Regions from separate parts of the Gottfriedia sp. S16(2024) genome, predicted to be linked through region 1. Evidence: predicted binding sites of a transcription regulator. Region 1 holds the regulator's gene; each other region holds the start of a gene.

What was found. The regulator Rex, encoded in region 1, represses fermentation and respiration genes when NADH is low (regulators of the CRP and FNR family bind a similar motif). The targets are predictions, from matches to a motif close to TTGTGAAATATTTCACAA.
Region 2: the regulator Rex is predicted to act here: its motif matches at 5,830-5,847, upstream of AB1282_RS21660 (YwiC-like family protein).
Region 3: the regulator Rex is predicted to act here: its motif matches at 2,755-2,772, upstream of AB1282_RS22795 (L-lactate dehydrogenase).
Region 4: the regulator Rex is predicted to act here: its motif matches at 2,753-2,770, upstream of AB1282_RS08595 (formate/nitrite transporter family protein).

Annotation. Positions count from the first base shown of each region.
Region 1 covers NZ_JBFLUO010000001.1:992,927-1,001,253, reverse strand. Annotated here, with positions in the region: rRNA gene AB1282_RS04605 (23S ribosomal RNA) at 1-165, shown strand, start outside; rRNA gene rrf (5S ribosomal RNA) at 223-338, shown strand; tRNA gene AB1282_RS04595 (tRNA-Met) at 375-451, shown strand; tRNA gene AB1282_RS04590 (tRNA-Asp) at 456-531, shown strand; gene tsaE (tRNA (adenosine(37)-N6)-threonylcarbamoyltransferase complex ATPase subunit type 1 TsaE) at 934-1,401, shown strand; gene tsaB (tRNA (adenosine(37)-N6)-threonylcarbamoyltransferase complex dimerization subunit type 1 TsaB) at 1,382-2,074, shown strand; gene rimI (ribosomal protein S18-alanine N-acetyltransferase) at 2,084-2,536, shown strand; gene tsaD (tRNA (adenosine(37)-N6)-threonylcarbamoyltransferase complex transferase subunit TsaD) at 2,533-3,555, shown strand; gene AB1282_RS04565 (ABC-F family ATP-binding cassette domain-containing protein) at 3,773-5,698, opposite strand; gene AB1282_RS04560 (redox-sensing transcriptional repressor Rex) at 5,860-6,486, shown strand; gene AB1282_RS04555 (CPBP family intramembrane glutamic endopeptidase) at 6,527-7,198, opposite strand; gene groES (co-chaperone GroES) at 7,474-7,758, shown strand; gene groL (chaperonin GroEL) at 7,818-8,327, shown strand, end outside.
Region 2 covers NZ_JBFLUO010000001.1:4,514,015-4,522,341, reverse strand. Annotated here, with positions in the region: gene AB1282_RS21700 (amidohydrolase family protein) at 1-37, shown strand, start outside; gene AB1282_RS21695 (RidA family protein) at 6-467, shown strand; gene AB1282_RS21690 (aldehyde dehydrogenase) at 524-1,996, shown strand; gene AB1282_RS21685 (2-keto-4-pentenoate hydratase) at 2,027-2,803, shown strand; gene AB1282_RS21680 (acetaldehyde dehydrogenase (acetylating)) at 2,818-3,699, shown strand; gene dmpG (4-hydroxy-2-oxovalerate aldolase) at 3,730-4,749, shown strand; gene AB1282_RS21670 (2-keto-4-pentenoate hydratase) at 4,765-5,535, shown strand; gene AB1282_RS21665 (tautomerase family protein) at 5,542-5,724, shown strand; gene AB1282_RS21660 (YwiC-like family protein) at 5,906-6,625, shown strand; partial or broken gene AB1282_RS21655 (Mrp/NBP35 family ATP-binding protein) at 6,714-7,436, opposite strand; gene AB1282_RS21650 (MFS transporter) at 7,626-8,327, shown strand, end outside.
Region 3 covers NZ_JBFLUO010000001.1:4,717,183-4,725,509, reverse strand. Annotated here, with positions in the region: gene phoU (phosphate signaling complex protein PhoU) at 1-614, shown strand, start outside; gene AB1282_RS22810 (sugar phosphate nucleotidyltransferase) at 752-1,738, shown strand; gene rpmG (50S ribosomal protein L33) at 1,824-1,973, shown strand; gene AB1282_RS22800 (5-formyltetrahydrofolate cyclo-ligase) at 2,086-2,649, shown strand; gene AB1282_RS22795 (L-lactate dehydrogenase) at 2,849-3,796, shown strand; gene AB1282_RS22790 (M15 family metallopeptidase) at 3,912-4,658, shown strand; gene AB1282_RS22785 (YqgQ family protein) at 4,770-4,973, shown strand; gene AB1282_RS22780 (ROK family glucokinase) at 5,030-6,004, shown strand; gene AB1282_RS22775 (LTA synthase family protein) at 6,304-8,196, shown strand.
Region 4 covers NZ_JBFLUO010000001.1:1,828,109-1,836,435, forward strand. Annotated here, with positions in the region: gene AB1282_RS08580 (ABC transporter permease) at 1-10, opposite strand, end outside; gene AB1282_RS08585 (ABC transporter ATP-binding protein) at 36-953, opposite strand; gene AB1282_RS08590 (GDSL-type esterase/lipase family protein) at 946-1,764, opposite strand; gene AB1282_RS08595 (formate/nitrite transporter family protein) at 1,880-2,683, opposite strand; gene AB1282_RS08600 (DUF2573 family protein) at 2,949-3,212, shown strand; gene AB1282_RS08605 (proline dehydrogenase family protein) at 3,401-4,318, shown strand; gene AB1282_RS08610 (YuzL family protein) at 4,495-4,635, opposite strand; gene AB1282_RS08615 (3-hydroxyacyl-CoA dehydrogenase/enoyl-CoA hydratase family protein) at 4,884-7,265, shown strand; gene AB1282_RS08620 (acetyl-CoA C-acetyltransferase) at 7,287-8,327, shown strand, end outside.

The DNA of each region.
Region 1 (8,327 bases):
GGATAAGTGCTGAAAGCATCTAAGCATGAAGCCCCCCTCAAGATGAGATTTCCCATAGCGTTAAGCTAGTAAGACCCCTGAGAGACGATCAGGTTGATAGGTCAGAGGTGGAAGCGTGGTGACACGTGGAGCTGACTGATACTAATCGGTCGAGGACTTAACTAACAAGTTTGATAATGACATTATCTAGTTTTGAGGGTACGAAGTACAACTCAATACAAATCAGGTGATTATGGCAAAGAGGTCACACCCGTTCCCATACCGAACACGGCAGTTAAGCTCTTTTGCGTCGATGGTAGTTGGGGGTTTCCCCCTGTGAGAGTAGAACGTCGCCTGGTTTGGATTTTTATGGATATAAATTCATTTTACATTATCGCGGGGTGGAGCAGTCTGGTAGCTCGTCGGGCTCATAACCCGAAGGTCGCAGGTTCAAATCCTGTCCCCGCAACCAAAATGGTCCCGTGGTGTAGCGGTTAACATGCCTGCCTGTCACGCAGGAGATCGCCGGTTCGATCCCGGTCGGGACCGCCATACATACGATTCTTAAAACGAAACAAAAAATTGTTTCGTTTTTTTTATTATTTTTGAAATGAGTAATATATAATTAGATCTTATTTGTAAGATGATTACTTTTAACAATTATAATTGTTTGAAACAGAAGCAGACACAAGTAAAGACTGCTCAACTCAAACTTATTTGGGAAACGTGAGAAGGTAGAAACCATAAGGAGCTTATGCGACTAGAAGGCACTGGTACGATCTGCGAAAAGCGAGAGAAGTAACAAAATAGACGAATACAACCTAAATATAAATTTCAATAATTAATTTTAACTATTCAAAAGAATATTACTGTTTGACATCCGCTTAATGTTTTGAAATGATATAATATGGCAAAGTTAGAAATAGACGAGTTAGAATTTTGGTGGTGAAGTAATTGGAAATTGTTTTACATACAAATACTGAGGAAGAAACTCAAGAAATTGCATTTTTTCTCGGGCAACTAGTGCAACAAAAAGATGTAATATTATTAGAGGGAGACCTTGGTGCTGGAAAGACAACCTTTACAAAAGGTTTTGCTAAAGGTCTTGATGTAAAAAGAACGGTTAATAGCCCAACTTTTAATATTATTAAAGAATATAAAGGTAGAATTCCTCTATATCATATGGATGTTTATCGTTTAGAAGGTAGTAGTGAAGATTTAGGCTTTGATGAGTATTTTATGGGTGAAGGTGTTTGTGTTGTAGAATGGGCTCATTTAATTTCAGATTACTTACCAAATGAATTCTTAAAAATCATAATAACTCATGAAGAAAATGGTAGAATGATTACTTTTATTCCAAGTGGATCTAGGTATGAATTTATTTGTAAGGAGTTAATAAACAATGACCGTTTTAGCAATTGATACATCGACAAATGTTATGGGGATTAGTCTAATAAAAGATCAATCAGTTATTGGCGAAACGATAACATTTATTAATAAAAACCATTCTGTCCGATTAATGCCAGCAATTAGTACTTTAATGGAAGAATGCAATATAAAACCAAAGGAACTATCTAAAATAGTAGTTGCAAAAGGGCCAGGCTCTTATACAGGTGTACGTATTGGTGTCACTGTGGCTAAATCATTAGCTTTCACTTTAAATATTCCAATTATCGGTGTATCAAGTTTGAAGGTATTGGCTGCTAACGGGCGCTATTTTAATGGATTAGTTTGCCCATTATTTGATGCAAGACGTAATTTATTATTTACAGGTCTATATGATTTTAGAGGGCAGGTTACTAATGATGTATTAGAAGACTGCAATATTGACCGAAGTATCTGGATTGAAAAGCTTAAATCTTATAATGAACAAATCTTATTTATTGGTAATGATGTATCTATACATAAAGAGTTTATTATTGAGCATTTAAAAGATAAAGCTGTCTTTGCAAAAGAGAGTTTGAATAACCAAAGACCAAGTGAACTGTTTACATGTAGCTTAGAAGAAAAAGAAGAATCAGTTCATAATTTTGCACCAGAATATTTAAGATTATCAGAAGCAGAAGCTAATTGGCTAGCTAGCCAAGAAAAGTAGGAGGATAATATGATCTCATCGGTTGCTTTTCGTAAAATGAAAGAAGAAGATTTAGATCAAATAGTAGAAATTGAAAAACAATCATTCCCTACACCCTGGACATATGATGCTTTTTATAATGAATTATATTCAAATCAATTTGCCAATTATATAGTGGCTGAAGTTGATGAGAAAATAATTGGTTATTGTGGATTATGGGTGGTCATAGACGAAGGACATATTACAAATATAGCTATTTTGCCAGATTATAGGGGAGTAGGCCTTGGTGAAAAGTTACTTCGAGCGGTAATGGAAACTGCTAAAAATCTTGGAGCTGATACATTAACATTAGAAGTAAGAGTATCAAATCATGTAGCAAAAGGACTGTATCAAAAGCTAGGATTCCAAGATGGTGGTATTCGAAAAAGCTATTATACAGATAATTTTGAGGATGCATTAGTTATGTGGGTGAATTTGAAATGATAAATGAAAATTGTTTAATTCTTGCTATAGAGACAAGCTGTGATGAAACTTCAGCAGCAGTTGTTAAAAATGGAAATGAAATTTTAAGTAACGTAGTAGCTACTCAGATAGATATTCATAAACGTTTTGGTGGAGTTGTACCTGAAGTTGCATCACGATTGCATGTTGAGCAGATAACTTTGGTAATCGAAGAAGCTATGAAGCAAGCACAGGTAGAATATGAAGATCTAGCAGCCGTTGCTGTTACAGAAGGTCCAGGGCTTGTAGGAGCGTTACTAATTGGGGTAAATGCGGCAAAAGCAATTGCATTTGCACATGGATTACCGCTTATAGGAGTTCACCACATTGCTGGTCATATTTATGCTAATCAACTAGTACAGCCTCTGCAATATCCGCTATTAGCCTTAGTAGTTTCTGGTGGACATACTGAGCTTGTCTACATGAAGGAAGATGGCATCTTTGAGGTTATAGGTGAAACAAGGGATGATGCAGCAGGGGAAGCTTATGATAAGGTCGCTAGAACACTTAAATTACCTTATCCAGGTGGTCCTCACATTGATCGACTAGCGCAAGAAGGAAATGCAACTATTCCTTTTCCTAGAGCATGGTTAGAAGAGGGTAGCTATGATTTTAGTTTTAGTGGATTAAAGTCAGCAGTTATTAATTATATGCATAATGCTGAACAAAGAGGCGAGGAAGTATCACCAGCTGATGTCGCAGCAAGCTTCCAAGAGAGTGTAATTGAAGTAATTGTTTCAAAAACAATTCAAGCTGCAAAAGAATATAACGTTAAACAAGTTTTATTAGCCGGCGGAGTGGCAGCTAATAAAGGGTTGAGAGCTACATTACAAAACGAGATGAATGCTTTGAGTAATATAGAATTAGTTATACCACCACTATCACTTTGTACTGATAATGCTGCAATGATTGGCGCTGCTGCATTTATCCGTTTAAAACAAGGAAAACTAGGTAATTTGGCATTAAACGGGAATCCAGGCTTGGATTTAGAGAATATGTAAGAAGTACTTATTCACAGTTTTTTTATAAAATGTGGATAAGTACTTTTTATTTGTTAAAAACTTATTAAACTATGTGAACAAAAATGTGAATAACATTGCTGTATATCTGTGGATAATGTGTATAAACCTGTGTAAAAGCTAAATTGTAATTGAATATATGTGGATAAATATGTAGATAAGTAAAAACGGATAGCAAAAAGCATATCCGTTTAATCAATTATTCTTGTAAGTTCTCCCATTCTTCCATTAGGTCTATTAACTTAGCTTCGAAATCATTTTTCTTATTTGTTAATTCCTGTACTAATTGAAAATCACCGTAAACTTCTGGCTTACATAATTCTAGTTCGATCGTCTCTATATCAAGCTCATACTGAGATATATTACTTTCAATTTCCTCTATACGTCGCTGAGTTTGACGAAGTTTTTTCTTTAATTCTTTGTCTTGTTGATAATCAGAAATTGGCTGAGAGGATTGTTTAACTTGTGTTAATGTAGCCTCCTTTTCTGCTTGTTCTTTTTCGAATGCTTCGTTTTTCTTAAATTGGTAATAGTCATAATCACCCAAATAAATTGATAATCCTGCTTTTGCTAGTTCAAAAGTTTTTGTGGATAATCTGTTCATAAAGTAACGATCATGAGAAACGAATAAAATTGTTCCAGGGTAATCTAACAAAGCATTTTCTAATACTTCTTTACTATCTAAATCTAAGTGGTTAGTAGGCTCATCAAGAATTAGAAAATTAGCTTTTTTCATCATAAGTTTAGCCAATGCTAATCTTGCCTTTTCTCCACCACTTAAAGAGGTAACATTTTTAGTTACATCATCTCCAGAAAATAAAAAGTTCCCTAATATTGTCCGAATTTCTTGTTCGGGCTTTAATGGATAATCATCCCAAAGTTCGTCTAATACTCTCTTATTGGAAGTTAGTTTTGCTTGCTCTTGATCATAGTAACCAACCGAAACATTTGCCCCAAAATCAATCGTTCCCTGTAATTTTTCTAAGTCTCCAATAATCGTTTTAAGTAATGTCGATTTACCAACACCATTTGGACCGACTAATGCGACACTATCGCCTCGATTTAGTACGAATTTCATTGTCTGATCAATTGTTGGGATCCGGTCATAGCCAATAAATAAATCTTGTACAGACAACACATCATTACCGCTTTGTTTTTCAATTGAAAATGAAAAATTAGCTGAAGATTCATCTCCAAGTGGCTTGTCTAATCGTACCATTCGATCTAATTGTTTTCTTCGACTTTGGGCTCTTTTTGTAGTTGAAGCACGCGCAATATTACGCTGCACAAAATCTTCAAGTTTATTGATTTCCTCTTGTTGTTTTTCGAACTGTTTTAACTCTTGTTCATATTGAGCTGCCTTTAGATCAAGATACTTACTATAATTACCAACAAAACGTTGATGCTTATGATTAGATATTTCATAAACAATATTAACAACTTGATCAAGGAAATATCGATCGTGGGAAACGATTAATACTGCACCAGGATATGACTGTAAGTAGCGCTCTAACCAACTAAGAGTGTCAATATCCAAATGGTTAGTAGGCTCATCCAGAATTAACAAATCAGGCTTCGTCAATAATAGCTTACCTAATGCCAGTCTTGTCTTTTGTCCGCCGCTTAACGAAGAAATTTTTGTTTCGTAATCTTCATTACTAAAACCTAAACCACTAATAATTGAACGAATATCTGCTTCAAACTGGTAACCACCGTTTTCTTTGAAAGTATATTGAAGATGATCATATTCATTCATAACCTTGTCATAAACGGCTTGGTTAGAATAAACATCCTCTCTTGTCATTTTAACTTCTAATTTTCTCATATTGTCTTGCATCTCTACTAAATGATTGAAAACAGAATAATATTCTTCCCAAATCGTTTGATCGCTTTGTAAACCAGTGTTTTGGGCAAGGTAGCCTACAGTAACATCTTTAGGTTTATTTATTTCACCGCCATCATAGGATATTTCACCTGCTATGATTTTCAGTAATGTAGATTTTCCAGCACCATTACGTCCAACAATGGCAACTCGATCACTCGTTTGAACTTCTAATTTTATATTTGAAAGTATAATGTCACTACCAAAATACTTTGAGACATTATTTACTTGTAAAAGAATCATGGATAACACCTCATTGCAAAATTTTTTATCTATGTAACTGTAGACTGTCAAAATTCTTAAATATAGTGTATATTTTACATTAGAACAAGTACTTTATTACTAAAATAAAGTCAAATTACACACCATAGTAAAAAGAATTACAGTAAGTGGGGGATTAAAAAATGGATTCGGAACAAATTAAAATTCCACAAGCTACTGCTAAACGTCTACCTTTATATTACCGTTTTATAAAGAATTTGTCTTTATCAGGTAAACAAAGAGTTTCTTCAGCAGAGTTAAGTGAAGCAGTAAAGGTAGATTCCGCTACAATCAGAAGAGATTTTTCTTATTTTGGAGCACTCGGTAAAAAAGGTTATGGCTATAACGTAAATTATTTATTAACTTTTTTCTCGAAAGCGCTTAACCAACATGAAGTTATGAAAGTTGCATTAATTGGTGTTGGTAATTTAGGAACTGCATTCTTACACTATAATTTTATAAAAAATAATAATACTAAAATTGAGATGGCATTTGATATTGATCCAAATAAAATTGGTACTGAAATAGGTGGAGTACCCGTTTATAATCTAGATAATCTAGAGGACGTTATGAATGAAGATATTCAAATCGTTATATTAACTGTTCCTGCACCTGTGGCTCAATCAATAGCTGATCGATTAAATGGAAAAAATATTAGAGGAATTTTAAATTTCACACCTGCCCGAATTAGTGTACCAGAACATATTCGCATTCATCATATAGACCTAGCAGTTGAACTGCAAACATTGGCATATTTTTTACAACAATAAATTCATATTAAAATAAAAACCCCCAAAAATTTGGGGGTTTTTAATGTAAATTGATCTGCTGAAAAACGACAAAAGAGTTCATTAACATATGTGTTAAGATTGGAACCATAATTGAGTTTGTTCGTTTATACAGGTAACAAAATACAAAACCGATTAGAAAGTAAGATAAGAAGAAGGGTATGTCTCCGTGCATAAGCGAAAAAATCGCTGAACTAATCCCTGCAGAAATAATAAATGGTAAACGATTATAAAGTCTTTTAAAAATGATTCGACGAAAAATAATCTCTTCTAAAATTGGTGCAACTAGACTTGGGATGATAATAAAAGCTGGATTAAGCTTAGCAATGTTTATGATATTCTGAGTATTTTCTGAGCCTTTATGTAAATCAAATACATAAATTAAAATTAAATTACAAACAATTTGAGTTAGCATTGTTATGAAGTAACCTAAAATAACCCAATTGATTATTGTACGATAATTAGTTTTTAGATTCTTTATTCCTTCATAAATGGGCTTATGTAATAAGATAAGTATAATAATTAACCCAGTTACGAAACTAATACAACCCCATAATGCCACCGCTTCAAGAGAAGCTGTTTTCTGATCCACTCCAACGTATAAGTTACTATTTAATAAATAGGGCACCCCAATAACCGCTGAATACTGAAGAACGACATACGTTAATAAAATCCACAAATCTCTAGTTTTCAATACGATAGCTCCTTTGTGTTGATATTTTTCATAACTCAAAGGTTTATAACAACACGTACATTATTTTACGCGTTTCTTTTGTTTCTTAAAAGAAATTTTCACTTTTTATTTTACTTTTGATTGTAAAGAAAAAAACTTATTAAATTTCGACAAGAAAAGTGCCTGCTTCGGACTTGCAAAATTTTTTGATATTATTTAAACTAATAATTGTGTTAGCACTCAATATACATGAGTGCTAAAAAATAATGATTTGATTATTGAGGAGGTATTTACACATGTTAAAGCCATTAGGTGATCGTGTTGTAATTGAGCTTGTTGAGTCTGAAGAAAAAACTGCTAGTGGTATCGTGTTACCAGGTAGTGCACAAGAAAAGCCACAAGAAGGCAAAGTTGTTGCAGTAGGTACTGGTCGAGTACTTGAAAATGGTGAGCGCGTTGCTTTAGAAGTATCTGTAGGTGACCGCATTATCTTCTCTAAATATTCAGGAACAGAAGTTAAGTACGGTGGTACTGAATACTTAGTACTTCGCGAAAACGATATTCTTGCAATCTTAGGTTAATAAAATAAAAATACTTAAATTAAAAAATATACTTTTTATATTATAAGGAGGTCATTTTCATGGCAAAGGACATTAGATTTGGTGAAGAAGCACGTCGCGCAATGTTACGTGGTGTAGACGCTTTAGCTGATGCTGTAAAAGTAACTTTAGGACCAAAAGGACGTAATGTAGTACTTGAGAAAAAATTCGGTTCTCCATTAATTACAAATGATGGTGTTACAATCGCTAAAGAAATCGAATTAGAAGATGCATTTGAAAATATGGGTGCAAAATTAGTTGCAGAAGTTGCTAGCAAAACAAATGATGTTGCTGGGGACGGTACAACAACTGCGACAGTTTTAGCGCAAGCTATGATTCGTGAAGGTCTTAAAAACGTAACTGCTGGTGCAAACCCAATGGGTATCCGTAAAGGGATCGAAAAAGCAGTTGCTGCAGCAATCGAAGAATTAAAAACAATCTCAAAACCAATTGAAGGTAAAGAGTCAATCGCACAAGTTGCTGCAATTTCTTCAGCGGATCCAGAAGTTGGACAATTAATTGCTGAAGCAATGGAGCGCGTTGGTAACGAT
Region 2 (8,327 bases), 3.5 Mb from region 1:
ACTTCATGGAAAACAAAGTATTGACTCCAGAAGATAGATTAATCAGTTTAGGTTATGCACTTAAAGCAATAAGACCGGCTTCAGGTAATTATGTAAAATCTGTTCGTACTGGTAATCTACTATTTACATCTGGTCAAGGTGTAGATGAATACCATGGAAAAGTTGGACGAGAGTTAACGCTCGAGGAAGGGTATGCTGCTTCAAGAGAGTCAATGTTAAATTTAATCAGTGTCTTAAAGTACGAATTAGGTGAACTTTCGAAAGTAAAACGAATTGTAAAAATATTAGGCTTCGTAAATAGTACAGAAGATTTCTATGATCATCCGAAAGTGATGAATGGAGCTTCTGACCTTTTAGTAGAAGTGTTTGGTGAAAGAGGAAAACATGCTAGGTCGGCTGTTGGGATGGCACAGCTTCCACATAATACAGCGATCGAAATTGAAATGGTTGTAGAAATAGAGGATTGAAAAATTTGGTGGCACTCGTGTCACCTTTTATTCTATTAGAATGGTAGGTGCCTATTATGCAAGTTACAGAGAAGAAAAATAAAACATTACCGATCGATTGTAAGCATTTTATTGATGGACAATCTATTCCTTCTTTTAATCAAAAAACATTTTTAAATATTAATCCTGCAACTGAAGAAGTGTTAGGTTCTGTTTCTGAAGGTGGGGAGTTAGAAATTGATTTAGCAGTAAAAGCAGCAAAACGAGCGCTAAAAGGTGAGTGGAAACAATTTACTAGCAATCAAAGAGCGGCAGTATTAAGAAAAATCGGAGACGGAATATTAGCTCGAAAAGAAGAATTAGCAGCTTTAGAGGCAATGGATTCTGGAAAGCCATATGAACTTGCTTTAGAAGTTGATATTACTAGATCGGCTCACAATTTTTATTTTTTCGCTGATTATATTACAACTTTAAGCTCTGAGTCTCATATGCAAGATCAAACTGCCTTACATTATACATATCGTAGGCCTGTTGGTGTAGTCGGAATGATTAACCCATGGAATCTTCCTTTATTACTATTAACATGGAAGCTTGCACCTTGTTTAGCGGCTGGCAATACAGCGGTTATGAAGCCGGCAGAATGGACACCAATGACAGCTACAGTTTTAGCTGAAATTTGTAAAGATGCAGGCGTACCTGACGGAGTTGTGAATGTTGTACACGGATTTGGAGCAAATGCGGCGGGCTCAGCTTTAACAGAGCACAGCGATGTTGATGCAATCACATTTACTGGTGAAACAAAAACAGGTACAGCAATTATGAAGGCGGCAGCTCCAACGTTAAAAAAATTATCGTTTGAGCTTGGAGGAAAAAATCCAAACATTATCTTTGCTGATTCTGATTTAGACGAAGTGATTGAAACAACTTTAAAATCATCTTTTATGAATCAAGGAGAAGTTTGTTTATGTGGATCTAGAATTTATGTTCAGAGATCAATCTTTGATGAATTTATTGATAAATTTGTCGCGAAAACAAAGGAATTAAAAATTGGCGATCCGTTTGAAGAAGGCACAAAAGTGGGTGCGGTAATTAGTAAAGAACATTTCGAAAAAGTATTATCTTATATCGAGATTGCAAAAGAAGAAGGCGGAACTATTTTAACGGGTGGCAGTAGACCAGCATCAATTGAAAAAGGATGCTTTATCTCACCGACAATCATTACAGGATTAAACCGTGATTCTAGATGTGTAAGAGAAGAAATATTTGGTCCAGTCGTAACAGTTATGCCTTTTGATTCGGAAGAAGAAGTGATTGAATGGGCAAATGATACTCATTATGGCTTAGGAGCTACAATTTGGACAAATGATTTACGCAGAGCTCACCGTGTTGCTCATCAAATTGAAGCTGGAATTATTTGGGTGAACACTTGGTATTTAAGAGATTTACGTACACCATTTGGAGGAATGAAGCAAAGCGGTTTAGGGCGCGAGGGTGGAATTCATAGCTTTGAGTTTTATAGTGAATTATCGAATATCACGATTAAATTATAAGAATTAAAAAGGGGGCTAAAGAAAGTGAAGATTACTAGTGTAGACGAGCTTACGATTCTGCTACAAGAAGCAGAAGAGAGTGGAGTAAGTATAAAAGCTTTAACTGAGATTTTTCCTGGATTAACTGAAAAAGAAGCCTATCAAATTCAATTAACAAATGTTGAAGAAAAATTGAAAAAAGGGCAGAAAATTATCGGTAAAAAAATTGGCTTAACTTCAATTGCTATGCAGGAGTTATTAGGAGTAGATGAACCAGATTACGGTCACTTACTAACAGATATGAATATTCCTAATTTCGGTGAAGTTCAAGTTGCAAATATGATTTTACCAAAAGTAGAAGCTGAAATTGCATTTGTCTTAAAAAAGGATTTAATCGGGCCAAATATTACATTTGAGGATGTAGTTAATGCAACAGATTATATTGTACCTGCATTAGAGGTAGTTGATAGTAGAATCGAAAATTGGAAAATTCGATTAGAGGATACAGTAGCTGATAACGCTTCATCATGCTTATTTGTTCTTGGCAATGAGCGTTTTGATGTAAAGGAAATTGACTTACCGAATGTTGCGATGGAATTATATCGTAATGAAGAATTGATGAATTCAGGTAAGGGAGAAGCAGTGCTAGGAAACCCAATTCATTGTGTAGCATGGTTAGCCAATAAATTAAGTGAATTTGGAATCTCGCTAAATGCAGGAGAAATTATTTTATCAGGAGCTTTGTCAGCTGCAATTAATGCAAATGCTGGGGACTTATTTACTGCGAAGTTTCCATTACTAGGTGAAGTCTCGATTTCATTTAAATAAATGAGGTGGTAATTATGAATAAATTAAAAGTCGGAATCATTGGTTCGGGGAATATTGGAACAGATTTAATGATGAAATTACAGAATAATCCATTTCTAGAATTAACAACGATGATCGGAATTGATCCAGAATCTGATGGGTTAAACCGTGCGAAGGAATTAGGAGTTGAAGTAATCGATAATGGTATTCAAGGTTTCATTGAACGAAAAGAACTGGCTGATTTATTGTTTGATGCGACTTCTGCAAAAGCTCATTTTCATCATGCAAAAGTACTTGGTGAATTAAAGAAGCGCGTGATCGATTTAACGCCAGCGGCAATTGGGCCGTTTGTCGTACCACCTGTCAATTTAGGTTCACATATAGTCGAAAGGAATGTCAATTTAATAACATGTGGTGGGCAAGCAACAATCCCAATCGTTCATGCGGTAGGTCAAATTGCCGAAGTTGAGTACGCAGAAATCGTTGCAACAATTAGCTCAAGAAGTGCCGGTCCTGGTACACGTGCTAATATCGACGAGTTTACTGTAACAACGGCTAGAGGACTTGAAGAGATTGGTGGAGCTAAAAAAGGAAAAGCAATCATTATTTTAAATCCAGCAGAACCGCCAATTATGATGAGAGATACAGTTTATTGTAAAGTTACGAATGAAGATTTTAACCATGAAAGCATGATTCATTCCGTTAAACAAATGGTGAAAAAGGTTCAAGCGTATGTTCCAGGATACCGTTTAAGAATGGATCCAATCATAGATGGTTCAACTATAACTGTATATTTAGAAGTTCAAGGATCAGGGGACTACTTACCTAGCTATGCAGGAAACTTAGATATTATGACTGCATCAGCAGTAAGAGTAGCAGAAGAGATTGCACAATATGAAGTTGTAAAAACTGTTTAAAAAAGTGCTTAAAGAAAGTGAGGGAGTGCAATGTTTGGAAAAGAAGTCATTGTAACTGAAGTAGCACTTCGAGATGGAAGTCATGCAATTGCTCATTCATATACAGTAAATCAAGTCGTTCGAATTGCGAAGGCTCTTGATGATGCAAAAATGCCTTTTATTGAAGTATCACATGGAGATGGTTTAGGTGGTTCTTCATTACAATATGGTTTATCAACAACGAATGAATTTGAATTGATCGAAGCAGCGGTAAATTCATGTAATCATTCAAAGATTGCTGTCTTACTATTACCTGGTATTGGAACAGTAAATGAATTAAAAACGGCAGCAAAAATCGGAGCAAAAATGGCTCGTATAGCTACACATGTTACTGAAGCTGATGTTTCGAAACAACATATATCTATGTCTAAAGAGCTTGGATTAGAAACTGTTGGTTTTTTAATGATGTCCCATATGGCACCAGTTGAAAAATTAGTAGAACAAGCCAAATTGATGGAAAGTTATGGTGCGGACGTTGTATATATGGTTGACTCTGCAGGTGCGTTTCTTCCACATGAAGTAAAAGACCGTATTGCTGCTTTACGAGGGTCCCTTGATATTGAAGTTGGATTCCATGCACATAATAATCTTTCTCTAGCGATGGCAAATACACTAGTAGCGATTGAAGAAGGAGCTACTAGAATTGATGGCAGCGTACGTTGCTTAGGTGCTGGAGCAGGAAATACACAAACTGAAGTGTTAATTGGAGTGTTAGAACGATTAGGAATCAAGACAGGAATTGATTTCTATAAAATGATGGACTTAGCAGAGGAAATCGTTGCGCCAATTCTTCAAACACCACAAGAGATTACAAAAGGTAGTCTAATTTTAGGCTATGCAGGAGTGTATTCTAGTTTTCTATTACATGCTAATCGAGCAGCTAAAAAATGGAATGTTGATGCAAGAGATATCTTAATTGAATTAGGAAAACAAAAAGTAGTCGGTGGGCAAGAGGATATGATTCAAGAAGTTGCTTGTATGTTAGCAAATAAAAAATTGTCTGTTTTTTGAGAGGAGACGGGTTTTATGATAACTGAAATCGCGAATAAAATATATATGCACCAAAAAAACGGTCTAGAAATGGATAAAATTACGATTGAACATCCAGAATTAAACGTTAATAATGCTTATGAAATTCAAAAATTAAGTATTGATAATGCGATTAAAAATGGTGATCCATTAATTGGTTGGAAAATGGGACTAACAAGTATTGCTAAACAAAAATCTGTTAATGTTGACGAGCCGATTTATGGACGCTTAACAAAATCGATGGAATTAGAAGAAAAAGAATTAAAGATGGAAGGTTTAATCCATCCGAGGGTTGAGCCAGAAATAGCATTTATGATCAACAAGCCATTATTTGGACAGGATGTAACAGCAAAAGATGTATGGGAAGCAACTGAGTATATTGTACCTGCATTAGAAGTAATTGATAGTCGATATAAAAATTTCTCATTTACGCTAACAGATGTAGTAGCAGATAATGCATCTTCATCAAAATTTATTATTGGTAAACAACAATATTCACCTACATATACTTCTTGGGATGAAGTTAATGTTGAATTATACAAAAATGGCGTAAAAGTACAAAGTGGTGTAAGTTCTGATGTACTAGATCATCCAGTAGAATCCGTCGTAAAGTTGGTGCAGATGCTAAGTAAAAACGGCGAACAAATTGAACCAGGGATGATTATCTTAACGGGTGGAATTACAGAAGCGATCCATGTTGAAGAGGGCGATAGTGTAGAAGCACGATTTGATGGAATCGAGACAATGGAACTACAGGTAACGAGGTAATACAATATGCCAATCATTCAAATTCAATTGATTGAAGGAAGAAGTCCAGAATTAAAAAAGCAATTAATGAGAGAAATTAATGAAGTTGTATGTCGTACATTGGATGTTCAGCCAGCACAAGTAAGAATTTTAATAAACGAATTCGAAAAAGAAAATTGGTCCGTTGGTGGAGTTGCAAAGGATGAGTAAAAAAGTCCCTTTTTTAAGGGGCTTTTTTCTTGTTGGGAATAGTTTTATATTTTAGGCTCTATTAAAGTAAATGGGGCTTTATGAAATTCTCAAACATAAAAAGGATAGTGAACTTAATCACAGAAAACCCATAATCGTTTGAGTATGATGTAAGAATAATAAGGAAAGTGGGTGCTATATTGTGAAAATAGTAGTTCCAAACCAACACGGTGCTTGGGCAATGCTTTTAATTCCATATATACTTGGAGTTGCCGCAAGTTCATTTCGTTTAATTCATATCCCTTTATTTATAGGCTGGTTTTTTCTATACCTTGCTACCTATCCATTAATTATGGTGATTAAAGGAAAACAAGTGTCATTTTATTTTTATTGGGCGTTAGGTTATTTTTTCATTTCATTCGTATTTTTAGCACTCGTTATGTTTGCTGAATGGAGATTGATATACTTCGGTCTAGCTATGCTTCCATTCTTTCTATTAAACATATATTTCGTTAAGAGAAAAAACGAACGAGCCTTTACGAATGACATGGTTGCGATTGGTGTTTTTTGTATAGGTGGATTGGCTAGTTTTTATATAGGGAAGGGTGCACTTACAAGCGAAGGCTGGAGTGTAGCACTCTTCGTATTTTTGTTCTTTTTAGGTAGTACATTTTTTGTGAAATCAATGATTCGAGAAAAAAAGAATAAGAGATTTCGTTGGTATTCGTGGGGATACCATTTTATCGTTCTATTATTTATTTTTACTTTAAAAGAGTCTTGGCTTTGGATTCTCCCTTTTGCTCCTAGTTTGATAAGAGCAATTTCTTTGTACAATAAAAAACTTACTATTATGCAATTAGGGATCATTGAGATTATCAATTTTGTCATATTCTTAGTGGTAACTAGTTTTCTGTTTTTGTAGATTTAGTTCATTTATAATCCAAAGGTTCAACATACAAAAGCGACTTCTGCTAATTGAAGTCGCTATTTTAATCCATTATAACATCATTTTAAGTGTTAATTTTCTGATTAATAGTTTTAGCTAGCTCTTTATAATGATGAAATAATCTACTATTCTCTTCGTATATGGACGGAGTAGTAGAATTCTCGATAACTTCCTCAATCGGTAGTTTGGCGAGTACTTCGGTTCCTAATCGATCGGCTAATAAATCGCCACCTCCTTTTCCGAATATGTAGTACTTCTCAGAACGATCTATAGGTTGGAAATAAGACATATTTTCAACTACTCCAAGAATTTCATGATTTGCTTTTTGGGCCATCGTACCTGCTCTCTCGGCGACAATTGATGCTGTTTGATGAGGGGTGGTGACAATGATTTCCTTACTTTGAGGAATGGTGTGATGCATATCAAGTGCAATATCACCGGTCCCTGGAGGCATATCTAGAATGCAATAGTCTAATTCTCCCCAAATGACATCTTTACTGAAATGCTCAACCATTTTTCCTAACATAGGGCCTCTCCAAACGACTGGATCGTTGTTTTTGATGAAAAAACCCATCGAAATAATTTTTACTCCGTGTGACTCCACAGGGATGATTTTTCCGTTAAAGGTTTTTGGACTGATGTCGATTTCCATCATTTTAGGAATGCTAAATCCATAAATATCTAAGTCAATTAAAGCAACTCTTTTTCCTTGTCTCGCAAGTGAAACTGCAAGATTTGCCGCTACAGTTGACTTACCAACCCCACCTTTTCCACTTGTTATAGCGATTACATTACCTGATAACATGTTCACACCTCTTTTTAAATTTTAAGGGTCTATTGTGTGATGTACTTCACAGTCTTGGATACAGTCTTTCTGTACAATTATGACAAAGAAGAAGACTTCATCATGTACCCAATTTTATCAATTTATCAGGCACTTCGATGTTAAAAAAGTCACATGGAGGTTGAACATGAGATGAGAAAATCCCTCGAGCGCTCATTTTACTCGAAAATCAGTATGTATTCATTTTTTATTATTTTGCTTCTACTCTTTACAACGTGGGTTGGAACAGACCGATTTTTACACTTCGATATGGCATTAATGGGCTATTTTATTTCTTCGCTCATTTTTGCTGTAGGCTTAACGATCAGGATGTCTGCATGGCTTATCAGGCCGGCAACACATCAAGTTATAAGGCGTAGTTTGAAAAATTTAAAAGAAAATTCTCGAAAAAAACGTAATCTAATATCGATCACCAAGACAGCGCTAGAAAATATTTTCTTACAGAAATTTATCTTTAAAAGGGGTATTTACAGAGGTGTACAGCATTTACTAATTTCTTGGGGATGCATTGGTTCCTTTGCAATCACCTTTGGTTTGACATTTGGCTGGATGCACTTTGAGCTCGTTGATCCAAATACATACACGATTGTCGTTATGGGTGTAGATACAATTACAATGGCAGCACACGGTATATTCGCTGAAATGGTTTACAACGGGTTAAACATTACAGCTAGTATGGTTCTTGTTGGTGTCATCATGGCAATCGTAAGAAGAATTATGAGTCAAGATGTGAAGGTGACACAACGAGCTGAATTTGATTTATTACCTTTATATTTACTACTAGCTGTAACCGTGACAGGACTTCTATTAACTGTTTCATATGTACTTTTAGAT
Region 3 (8,327 bases), 3.7 Mb from region 1:
AAATGATTATTGAATTGGCTGAGAAAACGAAAAAAGCAGTTATTAAAAGTATGGAGGCATTTCGTACTGAAAATATAGAATTAGCTTTAGAAGTAATCGATGAAGATGATCGCATCAATAAATTAGAAAAAGAAGTGAATGAATTAATTTTAGTAATTATTACAAGACAACAACCAGTTGCTGTGGACTTAAGAAGAAATTTAACGGCTATTAAGATTGCTCATGATCTTGAACGAGTGGCAGATTATGCAGTAAATATTGCAAAATCGACAATTCGTATACGTAGTCGTCAAGAAAACTTACCATTAGAGAATATCGAAAAAATGCATGAACTTGGCTTAGAAATGTTAACAAAAGCTTCAGAAGCATACCGAACAGAAGATTTACAAGCTGCTAAAGAGATTGGTGAAATTGATGATCTCGTTGATGAACTATATGGAACAACTGTTAGAACTCTAATGACAAGTATTGCAAATTCACCTGAGCATGTATCCAATATCATGCAAATGGCATTTATTTGCAGATATCTTGAAAGAATTGCGGACTATGCAACAAATATTGCAGAGAATATTTATTATTTAGTTAAAGGGAAACATTATTTATTAAATCAATAAATATAAGACGATCGTTTATAACAGTCAAATATGTTAAAAGGGTGTTCAGACAAAATTTACCTGAATGCCCTTTTGTCATATTTGTGTAATATAAAGCATACTTCTTTAACTAGTAGAAGATATTGAGGTGGTAATAAATGAAGGTTGTTATTTTAGCTGGAGGATATGGTCAAAGACTTTTACCAATTACTAACAACATTCCTAAGCCACTATTACCAATCGCAAATAGAGCGGCAATTGAACATTTAATATTACATTTAACAAGACTTGGGTTTAATGAATTTATCATTCAGCTTCATTATATGTCCCAAGCAATAATAGAGACGATTAATGCAATGAAATTAATAAATGTTTCAATTGATTATATTATAGAAGAAAAAAGTTTAGGTTCAGCTGGTTGTTTAAGACTGTCTAAGCATTTTCTTAATGACCCCTTTCTATTAGTGAATGGTGATATTTTATTTGACGGTGATATTAGAGATGCAATTAAAATTCATTTTGAAAGTAAAAGTAAATTTTCTATGTTTGTAAAACAAGTTGATAAATGTGGATCATACGGAAATGTAAAAATAAAAAATGGACAAATAATCGATTTTATTGAAAAGCCGAATGAAGGTAGTGAAATTAGTAAATTAGTTAATACGGGAATTTATATTATGAATCCTGAATTATTAATTCAAATTCCAGAAAATCGTTATTTTGACATTAGTAATGATCTAATACCTTTAATGTTAAAAAATAATATCGGTTTAAATGCTTTTCATTTAGAAGGTTATTGGATTGATTATGGGACACCTAGAAGGTTTGCAAAGCTGAACGTAGATTGGATTGAAGAGAAATTAAACTTACCTATTCCTGCTGTTCAAATTTTACCTAGAATCTTTTTAGGTGAACATGTAACGATAAATAATAATGTTAAGATTGTTTCTCCCGTTATAATTGGGAATGATGTTACGATTGAAGAGAACTGTGTAATTGGCCCATATGTGTCGATTAGTTCAAATATTCGAATCGATCAAGGGAGTGTATTACATCATCAAGCTGTCTTTCAAAAATATACTCTGAATTATGAGAATAAGTTTGTACATAATTCAATAAAAAAAATTTCAAAAGAAATACATTGAATCAATAAAAACTATGGAAATTATCGCGAAAGAATGTTATTATATACAAGTCTGATTATGTCACTATGTCAGGAGGGAAAATAAAATGCGCGTAAATATTACATTAGCATGTACAGAATGCGGAGATCGTAACTACATCACTACTAAAAATAAACGTAATAACCCAGACCGTCTTGAGCTTAAAAAATATTGCCCAAGACTTAAAAAAGTTACAGTTCATCGCGAAACAAAGTAAACAGTAGGAATTTTCCTACTGTTTTTTTTATATTTAAATACTTATAATTTTAATTAGAATACATTTTATTAAACTCTTGAAAATTTAATCCTGACCTAAGGAGGACATTATTATGAAAAAAAAAGAAATTAGAAATTCTATGATGAAAAACTTGAAAAATATTTCAGTATCGGACCGAGAAGAAAAGTCAAACCAAATTATTGAAAAATTATTAAGCACAGAACAAATGAAGAATGCAGATATAATAGCAACAACAATGCCAATGGAGCATGAAATAAATACTAAGTATTTAATAACTGCTTGTTGGAAAATGAATAAATCAGTTGTTGTGCCTAAATGCAATCATGAAACTAGAGAAATGCATTTTTACAAAATCAATTCCTTCGATGATTTAAAGAAGGGGTATTTTGGAATACAAGAGCCAATTGAAGAAAAATGCGAGGAAATAAAGAAAGAATTTATTGATTTAATCATTGTTCCTGGCGTAGCATATACAAAAAATGGTGAAAGACTAGGATATGGTGGTGGTTATTATGATCGCTACTTAGAAGATTATAATAAACAACTCCTAGCCTTAGCTTATGACATTCAAATCATTGATGAACTACCGACAGAAAAACATGACATTATAATGCCGTTGGTTTTAACAGAATCAAGAATCATAAAAGCGATTTAATAAGTGTATAATGTGACACGATTTGTTTGAAAATAGGTAAGACTTAATTAGAGTAATTCAACATTGCACACAATGTATTTGTATACGACTAATATTGTAACAAATTTGTAAAAAGTTTCACAAACTTTGAGTGGAAATACATATATAATATAGAAGTCCCAGTTACTTACACTTTTATAACACAAATGAGGTGGATATTATGTTACACAAAGAAATAAATCGTGTCGCACTTATCGGAACAGGCGCAGTTGGAGCTAGCTATGCTTTTGGTATGTTAAATAAAGGTGTTGCCGAAGAATTAGTTATGATTGATTTAAATAAAGATAAAGCAGAAGGGGACGCAATGGATTTAAGTCATTGTCTGCCTTTTGTAGATTCTAGAACAAAAATTTGGGCTGGAGATTACAGTGATTGTAAAGATGCGAGTTTAGTCGTCATTACGGCTGGAGCAGCTCAAAAACCAGGAGAAACTCGTTTAGATTTAGTTGCAAAAAATTGCGCTATTTTTAAAGGGATCGTTGGAGAAATTATGGCTTCAGGATTTGACGGTATCTTTTTAATTGCCACAAATCCAGTAGATATATTAACTTATGCAACTTGGAAATTTTCAGGATTACCAAAAGAAAGAGTAATCGGATCTGGAACAAGTTTAGATACTGCGCGTTTTAGATATATGCTTGGGGATTATTTTAATGTTGATGCAAGAAATATCCATGGATATATTATCGGTGAACATGGTGACAGTGAACTACCAGTTTGGTCTAAAACAAATGTTGGTACCTCACCAGTACACCATGTATTAAAGAAAAATCCAAAATACAGTCAAAGAGAGCTTGATGAAATCTTTTTAAATACACGTGACGCTGCATATCACATTATTAAGAAAAAAGGTGCAACATACTATGGAATTGGAATGGGCTTAGTTAGATTAACAAAAGCAATTCTAAAAAATGAAAATAGTATTATTACGGTTTCTGCATATTTAGACGGACAATATGGAGAACACGATATATATATTGGTGTTCCAGCAGTAATTAATCGTGGTGGAATTCGAGAAGTTGTTGAACTAGATTTGAATGAATTAGAGCAACGACAGTTTAAAAACTCCGTAGACACATTAAGAAAAACGATGGAACCTATTTTATAAATTGTACAACTAAGACCTCTTTCTATTGAAAGAGGTTTTAGTGTATAGATTATTTGAAAAATATGCCATTTTTTTATATTGTTAAAGTAACAAAAAAGATGTTAGGGAGGTAATTTTGAAAAAGATAAATGGGAAGTACTATTGGGTTTTAATAATATTTATCATAATTATTATTGGACTAGCTCTATTTTTTAGAAATCAAAATTACTTCAATCATCAGAAGACATCACTGAAATTTCCGAATTACGATTATACAGCAGTAGAAGTTGAGGATGGATTATTAGCTGTAAAGAATCCTACATCTAATTTAGTATTAGTTAATAAAGAAAGAAAGCTACCAGATGGGTATGAGCCACCGGATTTAGTTTATCCGATTGTTCCTTTACATGGTGTAAACAAAGATAAGACATTAATGAGGAAAGAGGCAGCTCATGCTTTAGAAAAATTATTTGAAAGAGCAGAAAAAGATGGCATAAAGCTTACTCCAGTGTCAGCATATCGCTCTTTTGATCGACAAAAAAGCTTGTATAATTATTATGTACAAATTCATGGTGAAGATTGGACGCAATCTTTTAGTGCTGTTCCTGGTACAAGTGAACATCAAACTGGTTTATCAATAGATGTATCATCTCCAAACTTCGGTAACAAGCTTGAACAAGCATTTGGAGAAACGATAGAAGGAACTTGGCTTGCAGACCATGCACATGAATTTGGATTTATCATTCGTTATCCAGAGGACAAAGTAAAGATTACAGAATACAATTATGAACCATGGCATATAAGATATATCGGAATAAAATACGCTACATATCTCTATAAACATGATTTAGCTTTAGAGGAAGTAATGAAGCCTAAAAAATAATTATAAATGCCTATAAAATTAATGGTTTGTTTGGTATCTCACATTGACGAGTAATCGTTTGCAACTTATACTTATTACATGTTTAGAAAGATAAAATAATAGGAGTTAAGTATGAAATCCGTATATGATATTCAACAATTTCTAAAAAGTTATGGCACCTTTATTTATACAGGTGATCGATTAGCTGACTTAATGTTAATGCAAGATGAGCTAAAAGAATTATTTTTAGCGAATATACTTGAAAGTAAAGATTTACAAATTGCTACTATGATATTAAAGAAAGAAATGGATCAAATAAAAAATAAAACGGTTTGAAGAAATCGTTTTTTTTAGAATCTATTGCAAACGATTTCACTGCGAAGGGAGAAGGCATAATGGCTAAAATGATTGTAGGTGTAGATTTAGGTGGTACAAGCATTAAATTAGCATTATTAACAAATAACGGGGAATTCATCGATAAATGGGAAGTACCAACTGATAAATCTGATAGTGGTAAGCATATTCCTAAAACAATTACAATTGCAATTGAAGAAAAACTTAAACAGATGGATAAAACAAAAGAAGATATCGCTGGAATCGGTATTGGAGCTCCAGGTTCAGTTCGATTAGAAGATGGACTTATATTTGCAGCAGTAAACTTAGGGTGGGTTAATTTTCCTTTAAAGGAAATTCTAGAAAAGGAATCAGGTATTCCTGTAATCGTTGATAATGATGCAAATATAGCAGCTGTTGGCGAAATGTGGAAAGGTGCTGGAAATGGAGCAAAAGATGTAGTAATGGTCACACTAGGTACAGGTGTCGGCGGAGGCGTAATTGTAAATGGTGATGTTGCGCATGGAATTAGTGGATCTGCAGGTGAAATTGGCCATATAACAGTACAACTTGAAAATGGAGTACTATGTAATTGTGGAAAAACGGGATGCTTAGAAACAATTTCTTCAGCGACAGGAATTGCAAGAATAGCAAATGAGAAGTTACAAAATACGACAAAAGAGACAGTTTTAAAAGAAATGTCGAATGATTCGCCAATAACAGCAAAGGATGTTTTTGAAGCTTATTCAAATGGTGATGAAGTTGCAGAAGAAATCGTTAATCATGTAATGAAATATCTTGCTTTAGTTTTAGCCGGAGTAGGAAATACATTAAATCCTGAAAATATCATTATTGGTGGTGGAGTATCAAATGCAGGTGAATTACTATTAAGACCACTAAAGAAATATTTTGACGAATTTGCTTTTACTACAGTGCGTGATTCGACAAAACTTTCAATTGCCAAGTTAGGGAACGATGCAGGAGCAATTGGAGCTGCATATTTAGTAAAAAAATTTATTACTAATGAAATTTAACTTAAATTTAAGGTGCTTCTAATTGAAGTGCCTTATTATGTTTATTGTATTGAATTGAAAAAAAAATTAGTTATTTGACGAGGGAACTAGTTTATGATAAATTGAATGACGTTAGAAAAAAACCTAAGGTACGTCAGATAAAATTTTTTTGATCCATACATTAGTAGCTAATAATTGTATGAATCATTTCAAAAATTCTTGGTATTAAAATGCCAATAAAATAGATATGTGAAATGCCAAACATTGTTTTTATATTAGATAAAATAGATTAATAGTCTTAACAAGAGGAGGAACAGAATATGTGGAAAAAGTTTATTAAAAACTTTGGATTCCCGTTACTTGCTGTATTCCTTTTATGGATTAAAGCAACGATTCTAAGCCAATTTTATTTTGATTTAGAAATTGAAAATTCAATGCAAGAATTTATTTTAATAATTGCTCCTATATCTTCATTATTAATATTTTTAGGTATAGCTCTTTTTGCAAAAGGACCAAAACGAAATAGAGCAGTTATTTGGATTAGTATAATCATGTCCTTTATATTAGTGGCCGATACGGCTTATTATTCATTCTTTGATGATTTCGTAACGATCCCAGTTTTATTTATGACACGAAACTTTGGCGATCTAGGTTCAAGTGTTAAAGCAATGATCAGCTATAAAACTATCTTAGCCTTTTCAGATATTTTTATCCTAATTGCAGTTAATTATTTCTGGGGTAAAAAATTCTTTACTACTGGTAACATTAAAGGGAAAGCTAGAACAGCTTATTTCTTAGTAGCAGTTGCTATTTTCTTAGTTAACCTTGGTTTAGCAGAAACTGAGCGTCCTCAATTATTAACGCGTTCATTTGATAGAGAATACATTGTTAAATTCTTAGGATTATATAATTACCATTTATATGATATGGTTATTCAATCAAAAACATCTGCTCAAAAAGCGATGGCTGATGATAGTCAATTAGCAGGAATCGAAAACTTTATTCGTGCTAACGATACTGGTGTGAATGCACAATTACATGGTAAATATAAAGGTAAAAACGTTGTTGTAGTTTCATTAGAATCATTACAAAATTTCGTAATTGGACGAAAAATTAATGGACAAGAAATAACTCCTTTCTTAAATAAATTTACGAAAGAAAGTTATTATTTTGATAATTTTTACCACCAAACTGGACAAGGTAAAACATCTGATGCTGAATTCTTAATTGATAATAGTTTATTCCCGTTAGATCGTGGTGCTGTATACTTTACAAACAGTAGTAATACGTTTACAGCTACACCAGCGATTCTTAAACAGGATCAAAATTATTACACTTCAGTAATGCATTCAAATAATAAATCGTTCTGGAACCGAGATATGATGTATCCAAGTCTAGGTTACGATCGTTATTATAATGAAGTTGACTTTAAAGTATCTGCAGCTACTTCTATTGGCTGGGGACTAAAAGATAAATATTTCGTTGAACAAGCAGTAGACAAAATGGTAGCAGAGCCTAAACCGTTCTACAACCGTATGATTACACTAACTAACCATTATCCATTCGAATTAAATGATGAGGACTTAATGATCCCACGTTTAAAAACTGGAGACCAAACTGTTGATAATTATGTAACAACAGTACGTTATTTAGATGAATCAATTAAACATTTCATTGAAGAAATGAAAGCAAAAGGTTTATATAATAATACAATCATTGTTATGTATGGTGACCACTATGGTATTTCTGAAAACCATAACCGTGCAATGAGTGAAGTATTAGGACAAGACATTACTCCTGCAGAACATGTTAAATTACAAAAAGTACCTTTCTTTATCCACTTACCTGGACAAACTAAAGGTGAAACAGTTCATAAAGTTGCAGGTCAAATTGATGTTAAACCTACAATTTTAAACTTATTAGGTGAAGATCCAAATAAAACATCTATCAACTTTGGTAATGATATTTTCTCTCCTAAACACAAAAACTTTGTAGTTTTCCGTGATGGAACAATTGTTACTGATAAATATATTTACACTGGTGAGAAGATGTATGATCCAAATACTGGTGAAGAATTAAAAGGTCAAAAACCACCTAAAGAAGACTTAGCAAAAGCAAATAAATCACTTGAGTATTCAAACTCAATTATTTATAAAGATTTACTTCGTTTCTATGAAGTTAAATATAAAAAAGCTGATACGAAGTTTGAATAAACATGAAAAGCACTTCCTTAATGGGAGTGCTTTTCTTATGAACAGAAAAAGTAGTTCATATAAAAAAGTAATATCATGTTAATTTCCACTTCAGGATGCTTGCCTTTAAGTACGGCAAGAATTTTGGATCC
Region 4 (8,327 bases), 840 kb from region 1:
TTTTTTCAATTTCGTTAAAGACGAGTCTAATTAGTTCAGCCACGAACTTCGCCTCCAGTCATTTCCATGAATAAATCTTCCAATGTTTCAGACATTGTTTTAACGCCATTCACTTGTATATTTTCTGCTACGAAATGTTGAATGACCTCATTAATTTTGAGAGGCGACATTCGGCATAGGATAAGTTCATCCTTTACTACGATATCTTGAATCGTAGAATCCTTTTTTAATAAATCTAGCGCTTTTTGTAATGGAGAAACTCTCCATTCAACTCTTTCAGCCGCTTCCTTTACTAATTCTTTAACTGTTGAAACTCTAACCATTTTGCCTTTATTTATAATTCCTACTCGATCACAAATCATTTCGATTTCACTTAATAAATGACTTGAAATAAATACACTTATATTTTGCTCTTTTACAAGCATATGAATAAATTCACGTAATTCACGAATACCGGCAGGATCTAATCCATTAGTTGGTTCATCCAAAATAAGAAGTTTTGGGCCTCCAAGTAATGCTTGAGCAATCCCCAATCTTTGTTTCATTCCGAGTGAATATGTTTTTACCTTTTCATGAATCCGCTCAGTTAACTTTACTAAATTTACAACTTCGCTTATTTTTTTATCATCTTTAATTCCTAACATTCTCGCAAATTGATTTAGATTTTCCCATCCGGTTAAATATCCGTATAATTCTGGATTCTCTACAATACATCCAATTTGTCGCATCGCTTCTTTGAAATGCGTTTTAACTGGATAACCAGCGATTTCAATCGTTCCTTTTGTTGGTTTGATTAATCCGACTAGCATTCGAATCGTTGTTGTTTTTCCAGCTCCATTTGGACCTAGAAAGCCAAACACTTCACCTTCATACACTTCAAATGAAATTTTATCGACTAGTACTTTTCCTTTAATGCTTTTTGTAACACCATCTAATTTAAGAACTTTATTCATTCGACTCACCTCGAAGCTGACTTCCTATTTTACTAGTTAAGCGATTTGCCATTTCAATATAACCGTCTTTGTTTGGATGAAAATGGTCAGTGTACAAATATTTCTTTTCTTCATTAAAAAATAAATCGAATGTAGGAATGACGTATGCATTATTAGTTTGAAGTACCGCTAATTCGAGTAGATTATCCCATCTCGATACAAAGCTTGACGATGCATCTAAACCTTGAACATTATGAAATGGATTATAATAACCAAATGCATAAATAGATGCTGTAGGATTTTTTTGACGTATTAGTTTAAAAATTGATTGTAGATTATTTTTGAACGTTTTTTCATCTGGACGATATGTCTTTAAAAATTGTTCGTTTAATTGATTAGCGCCAGGAAATAAATCATTACTTCCAATGGAAAGAACGATTATGTCCGCAGAGCCAATCGTTTCTTGGATATTTTTTTTCTTTATATCGTTAAGTAAATCTGATGTTTTTGCGCCACTAACAGCTAAATTCGTGATTGTTGTTGGTTGTTTATACTCTTTTTGAAGAATGGTTTTTATTCTTCCTACATAACCTGTTCCCTCATCATCACCGACACCACGCGTAAGTGAGTCTCCTAATGCAACAATCTTCAGTTTATTGTTTTTGTGAACACTGTCATTTTGATTATTTTTCTGTGTATTATTATTCACAATTAGTTTGCTTTTTTGAGGATTTAAAACAGTATAAGCACCTTTCACGAAGCCATATGATAATATAAGGAAACATAGTAATGAAATGAACATGATCAACCGAACAAAATTATTGTATTTCAAATTTTACACCACCAAAAAAGGAAAAATTTTCATTATAAAATCATTATTACCATAATAAAATTAGATTTGCACGAAAAAACCTGTCCTCCAAAAAAAGAGGACAGGTAAATTAGGTTTACGAAACACGTTTTAATTCTTTTACTTCTAATTTTCGTTCATTATTTAAGAAGTAATATGCCATTCCGACACCAACTGAACCACCAATAATGTTTCCAATTGTAACTGGAATTAAATTATGCAATACATCACCAAACGTAAAGGCTACATCATGCGGCATAATATAGGATAATGTAAAGACTGCGATATTTGCGATACTGTGTTCATAACCAGAGAAGAAGAACGCAAATACTAATAAAAAAATCAGTAACATTTTTGCTAAATCATCTTTAAATCTAGTTGGTAAAAAACAAGCAAGACAGACAAGCCAGTTACATAAAACACCTTTAAAAAATAAGTGGAAAAATGAAGCGTGAATTTTATGGTCGACTACACCAGTTAGAAAATGATCGGCAGGAAAATCTTTTGCTAAACCTGTTAAAAAGTAAATAATTGCAAAAATAAATGCTCCAAGAATATTGCCTGAATAACATGCGATCCAGTTTTTTACTAAATCTAGTTTTGAAGTTTTTTTAGCTAAAGTTGAAAACGTAAAGTACATCGTATTACTAGTAAATAACTCTCCACCACCATAGATAATCATAACTAATGCTGTAGCGAAAACGAATGGATAAGCTATAGATGTAAATGGTGAACTTTGTAATCTAAATAATTCTGCTAATTTTAAACAAACAATGAGAATAAAGCTTATATAAATAGAAGCTAAAGCAGCGCGTGTTAAATATTTAACTAAGCTTTGATCTAGTATTTTCTTTTTTTTAAGAGCTAAGTCAATACAATATTGGATACTATCTCGTTCCAAATGTTTTCACTCCCTATGCGTTCTTTGATTAACACATTCATAGTATACAAACAAAATACGATTACGAGTTTGTGAAATTATGAACAAATTATGAAATTGAATAAGTTAGATACTATTTATTAATTTTACTTTACATTTTTTAATAATCATCTTACTACTGGTTGAAGATATAATATAATTTCATAGTAAACAGGTTTAGGTAAAAAAAGGAAAGATTCAAATTGGATTTTGAAAACTTAATAATAAAATGGAGAGGTGATTTCAATTGGAAAATGAGTTTGAAGCAAAATTTGATGCGTTACTAAAAAAATATACGGAATTGTTATTAGGAGATTGGTCAGAGGAAAAACAAGCAAAAGTGGAAAAGTGGGTTATGTATACATACATATCAAAATCAATGCCGGCATTAGTAAAACATTGGAATGATACATATCCTCAAGCTAAAGAAGAAGTTGTTAATTTAATAAAAGAGATTAAAACGTTAAATGACCAGCATAGAGAAGCTATGGCTAACAAAAATAAGCAATAATCTTTATCCATAATTTTCAAAGATGACGACATATATAAATTATGATAATATAATATTAAGTAAGGGCATACATTTTTCAATAAACAAAATTCGACAAATTATTAAATAATTGTTTTAACAAATTTCAATAGATGATACATTAGTACTATATAGAGAGAAAAGTAAAGTTTAATTTCGGGGGTAGAGTAATGGAACAAGTTATGAAGAATGCTTTTTTATTTATGTCTAAAAATAAGTTTTTAACTAAAATGGCTAAAAAATATGGCCTAAGATTTGGTGCAGGACGTTTTGTTGCAGGCGAAACAATCGATTTAGCTACAAAAGTTATTCAGGACTTAAATAAAAAGAATTTAAAAGTAACAATTGATTATCTTGGGGAATTCGTTGACACGGTTGAAGAAGCAAATGAAATGGCTGATCACTGTATCGAAGCAATTGAAGCGATTGGAAAAGAAAATTTAAATTCACAATGTTCTCTAAAAATGACTTCTATGGGTCTTGATATTTCTGACGAGTTAGTTTTATCAAACATGCGTCGTATTTTAGAGGCAGCTAAAAAGAATGGTGTATTCGTTACAATTGATATGGAAGATTTCACTCGTTGTGAAAAAACAATCCGTATCTTTAAGCAATTAAGATCTGAGTACGATAATATCGGAACAGTTATCCAAGCTTATTTATACAGAACTGAAAACGATATTACAGATTTAAACAGCTTAAAACCAAATTTACGTTTAGTAAAAGGTGCTTATAAAGAGCCTGCTGAAGTAGCATTCCCAGAGAAAAAAGATGTGGATGAAAACTTCAAAAAAATCATTAAAATGCACTTATTAAACGGTAACTTTACTGCAATCGCATCACATGATGAAGCAATGATTGAGTACACAAAACAATTAGTAAAAGAACATAATATTCCAAACGATCAATTTGAGTTCCAAATGTTATACGGAATTCGTACAGAGCGTCAATTAGAGCTTGTTAAAGAAGGCTATAATATGCGAGTTTATGTTCCTTATGGTACTGACTGGTACGGATACTTTATGCGTCGTCTTGCAGAACGTCCTGCTAACGTGGCGTTCGTATTAAAAGGTATGTTCAGTAAATAATTCTAAAATTAAAGGCTAACTAAAAAGGATTGAGTGAGGATCCTTTTTAGTCAGCCTTTTTCTCTTTATACAGGATTTTTTTGTGATAAGTAAGTTATTAGTAAAACAACATTATTCATATAATTGTTTAAATCAGCAAGATCCTAGCTTTATTATTAAGTTTGAGCGAAAAAAGCTTACTGACCCATATTTTTTTTACCGTACTGCTGATTGTTACTTTGTCTACCTTTTTCTTCTCTTTGATCTCCATGACTTGCATTACCCTGAACACTTGCTGCACTAACTCCACCCTTTGATGGATTTCTTTCACGTTTCATATCTTATCACCTCCATTTCTTAGACTAACCTATTTAAATAAACTTATTAGTAAAAAATGGAGTGTGATAAAAAAAGCAGAGGGAGGAATTTAGATCATAAATAAAATTTATTAATTTGAACTTTTTGTTTATTGCGAAAAATAAGAATTTATCATATAGTGGAAGAAGAGGGCTCATTGATAATGGATTGTTTTATCCAGAAAGTGAATGAGTATTCATTCAAGATATGAGGAGGAGAAATGCATATGATCCAAAAAATTAAAAAAGCCGCTGTACTCGGCTCTGGTGTGATGGGATCTGGTATCGCTGCACACTTGGCAAACATAGGTATTCCAACGTTATTACTTGATATTGTCCCAAGAGAACTATCTGAGGAAGATGCTGCAAAAGGTCTTTCTACTGACTCCAAAGAATTTCGTAATCGATTTAGTCAAACGGCTATTCAGAAATTATTGAAACAAAAGCCAGCTCCTCTTGCATCTAAGAAAAACTTAACGTTAATTCAAGCAGGTAACTTTGAAGATGACATGAGTCGTTTAAGCGAAGTTGACTGGATTATTGAAGTAGTTGTTGAAAATTTAGCAATCAAAAAACAAGTATTAGCTAGTGTTGATGCATACCGCAAACCAGGCTCAATCGTGAGCTCAAATACATCAGGTATTTCAATTGAAGCAATGTCTGAAGACTGTTCAGATGACTTCAAGAAACATTTCTTAGGCACTCACTTTTTTAACCCACCACGTTATTTAAAATTATTAGAAGTTATTCCTACTAAACATACATCTGAAGAAGTACTTACATTTATGAAAAGTTTTGGAGAAGACGTTTTAGGTAAAGGCGTTGTATTAGCAAAAGATACTCCAAACTTTATTGGAAACCGTATCGGAACATATGGATTACTTGTAACTGTACAAGAAATGCTAAAAGGCGGATACAGTGTTGGAGAAGTTGATTCAATTACTGGTCCAATGATTGGGCGCCCTTCTAGTGCTACATTCCGTACATTGGACGTAGTTGGATTAGATACATTTATCCATGTTGCAAACAATGTTTATGAGCTAGTAGAAGGTGAAGAGAAAGAAGTATTTAAAGTTCCAGAATTTATGAAGGAAATGGCTAATCGTAATTGGCTTGGAAGTAAGTCTGGGCAAGGATTCTTCTTAAAGCAAGGTAAAGAAATCTTAGAATTAGATCCAAGCACATTTGAATATGGAGAAAGAAAAAGCTTGAAAACAGCTTCAACTGAAAGCATCAAACAAGTTAAAGGCTTAGCGAATAAGTTGAAAGCGCTTGTATACGCTGATGATCGTGCAGGTAACTTCTTATGGAGCATTATTAGTCCGGTATTAGTTTATTCGGCTGAATTGTCTGGTGAAATTTCTGATAACATCGTCGGAATTGACCAAGCAATGAAGTGGGGATTTGGCTGGGATTTAGGACCATTTGAAATTTGGGATGCAATTGGTGTATCTAAATCGGTCGTACGAATGGAAAGTGAAGGCTTAACTGTACCGAATTGGGTTAAGAATATGATCGATCGTGGTAATGAAACATTTTATAAGCAAGACAATGGAGTTACAAGCTTTTATCATAATGGTCAATTTGAAGAGTTAGTAAGAAATGATAAAGAAGTAAAATTAAGTATTTTAAAAGAACAAGGTCGAATGATTAAACAAAATTCAGGTGCGAGTTTAATTGACCTTGGAGATGGAGTTGCATGTTTAGAATTCCATACAAAGAGCAATGCAATTGGTATGGATATTACGCAAATGATTAATTTCGCAGTTGATGAAGTTTCAAAAAATTTTAAAGGTTTAGTTATTGGTAACCAAGCTAAAAACTTCTGTGTTGGTGCCAATTTAGCAATGATTTTAATGGAAGCACAAGATGATAACTATTTTGAAATTGAAATGGTAGTTAAAGGATTCCAACAAGCAATGATGAAAATTAAGTACTCAGATAAACCGGTAGTTGTAGCTCCTTATGGTATGACACTAGGTGGCGGTGCTGAAATTTGTTTACCAGCTGCTAGTGTAGTTGCCTCTTCTGAAACTTATATGGGCTTAGTAGAAGTTGGAGTAGGCTTAATCCCAGGTGGGGGCGGTAGTAAAGAGCTTTACATTAAACAATTAAAACAGTTCCCAGAAGGTGTAGAGTTTGATCTACAAGGTCTTGCAAATCGAGTATTTGAAACAGTCGCAATGGCAAAAGTATCGACTTCTGCACAAGAAGCATTTGAAAATGGTTTCTTAAATCATGAAGATCGCAAAGTATTTAATGCAGATCATTTAATTTATGAAGCAAAACAACGAGTACTTGAGTTATATGAAGCAGGTTATAGCGCTCCAATTCGTGAAAAAGTACCAGTAGTTGGTGAGTCTGGTTATGCAACTTTATTAGCTGGTGCAAACTCAATGTACTATTCTGGCTATATTAGTGAACATGATTTAACAATTGCTAAGAAATTAGCTTATGTAATTGCAGGTGGAAAAGTACCATTTGGAACGTTAGTAGACGAAGAGTATTTATTAAATATTGAACGTGAAGCATTTTTAAGTTTAATTTCTGAAATGAAATCTCAAGCACGTATGCAACACATGCTTGTAAAAGGAAAACCGTTACGTAATTAATCTAAAGATGGAGGGAAGAACATGAGAGAAGCTGTTATTGTAGCGGGTGCGAGAACACCTGTAGGTAAAGCGAAAAAAGGATCACTAGCAACAGTTCGTCCAGATGATTTAGGGGCATTAGTTGTAAAAGAAACATTAAAGCGTGCAGGAAATTACGATGGTCCAATCGATGATATTATTTTTGGTTGCTCATCCCCGGAAGCTGAGCAAGGATTCAACATGGCGCGCAATATTGGGGCACTAGCTGGATTACCGCATTCAGTTCCAGGAATTACAGTGAACCGCTATTGTTCTTCAGGTTTACAAAGTATTGCTTATGCAAGTGAACGAATTATGTTAGGTCATTCTGAAGCGATTATTGCGGGCGGAGCAGAATCAATGAGTTTACTACCAATGGGAGGGCATGTTGCTCGTTTAAATAGTAGATTAGTAGAAAATGCACCTGAGTATTATATGGGTATGGGGCATACTGCTGAACAAGTTGCCAATCGTTATGGTATTTCAAGAGAAGATCAAGATGCTTTTGCGGTACGTAGTCATAGACGCGCAGCAGCAGCTATTAAAGAAGGGCGTTTTGTAGACGAAATCGTTCCAGTAGATGTAACGCTACGTTCAGTTAACGCAAACAATAAATTAGAAGAAAAGAATTTTACTTTCTCTCAAGATGAGGGTGTTCGTGAAGGTACATCTTCTGAAGTATTAGCTAAATTAAGACCAGCATTTAATGTAAGAGGTTCAGTAACGGCTGGAAACTCTTCACAAACAAGTGATGGGGCTGCAGCAGTCTTAGTAATGGATCGCGAAAAAGCGGAAGCTGAAGGACTAAGTCCATTATTAAAATTCCGTTCTTTTGCAGTCGCTGGAGTAGCTCCTGAGGTTATGGGAATTGGACCAGTTGAAGCAATTCCAAAAGCTCTTAAATTAGCGGGATTAAGCTTATCTGACATTGGAATATTTGAATTAAATGAAGCATTTGCTTCCCAATCAATTCAAATTATTCGTCACTTAGGTCTTGATGAAGAACGTGTAAATGTAAACGGTGGGGCGATTGCATTAGGGCAT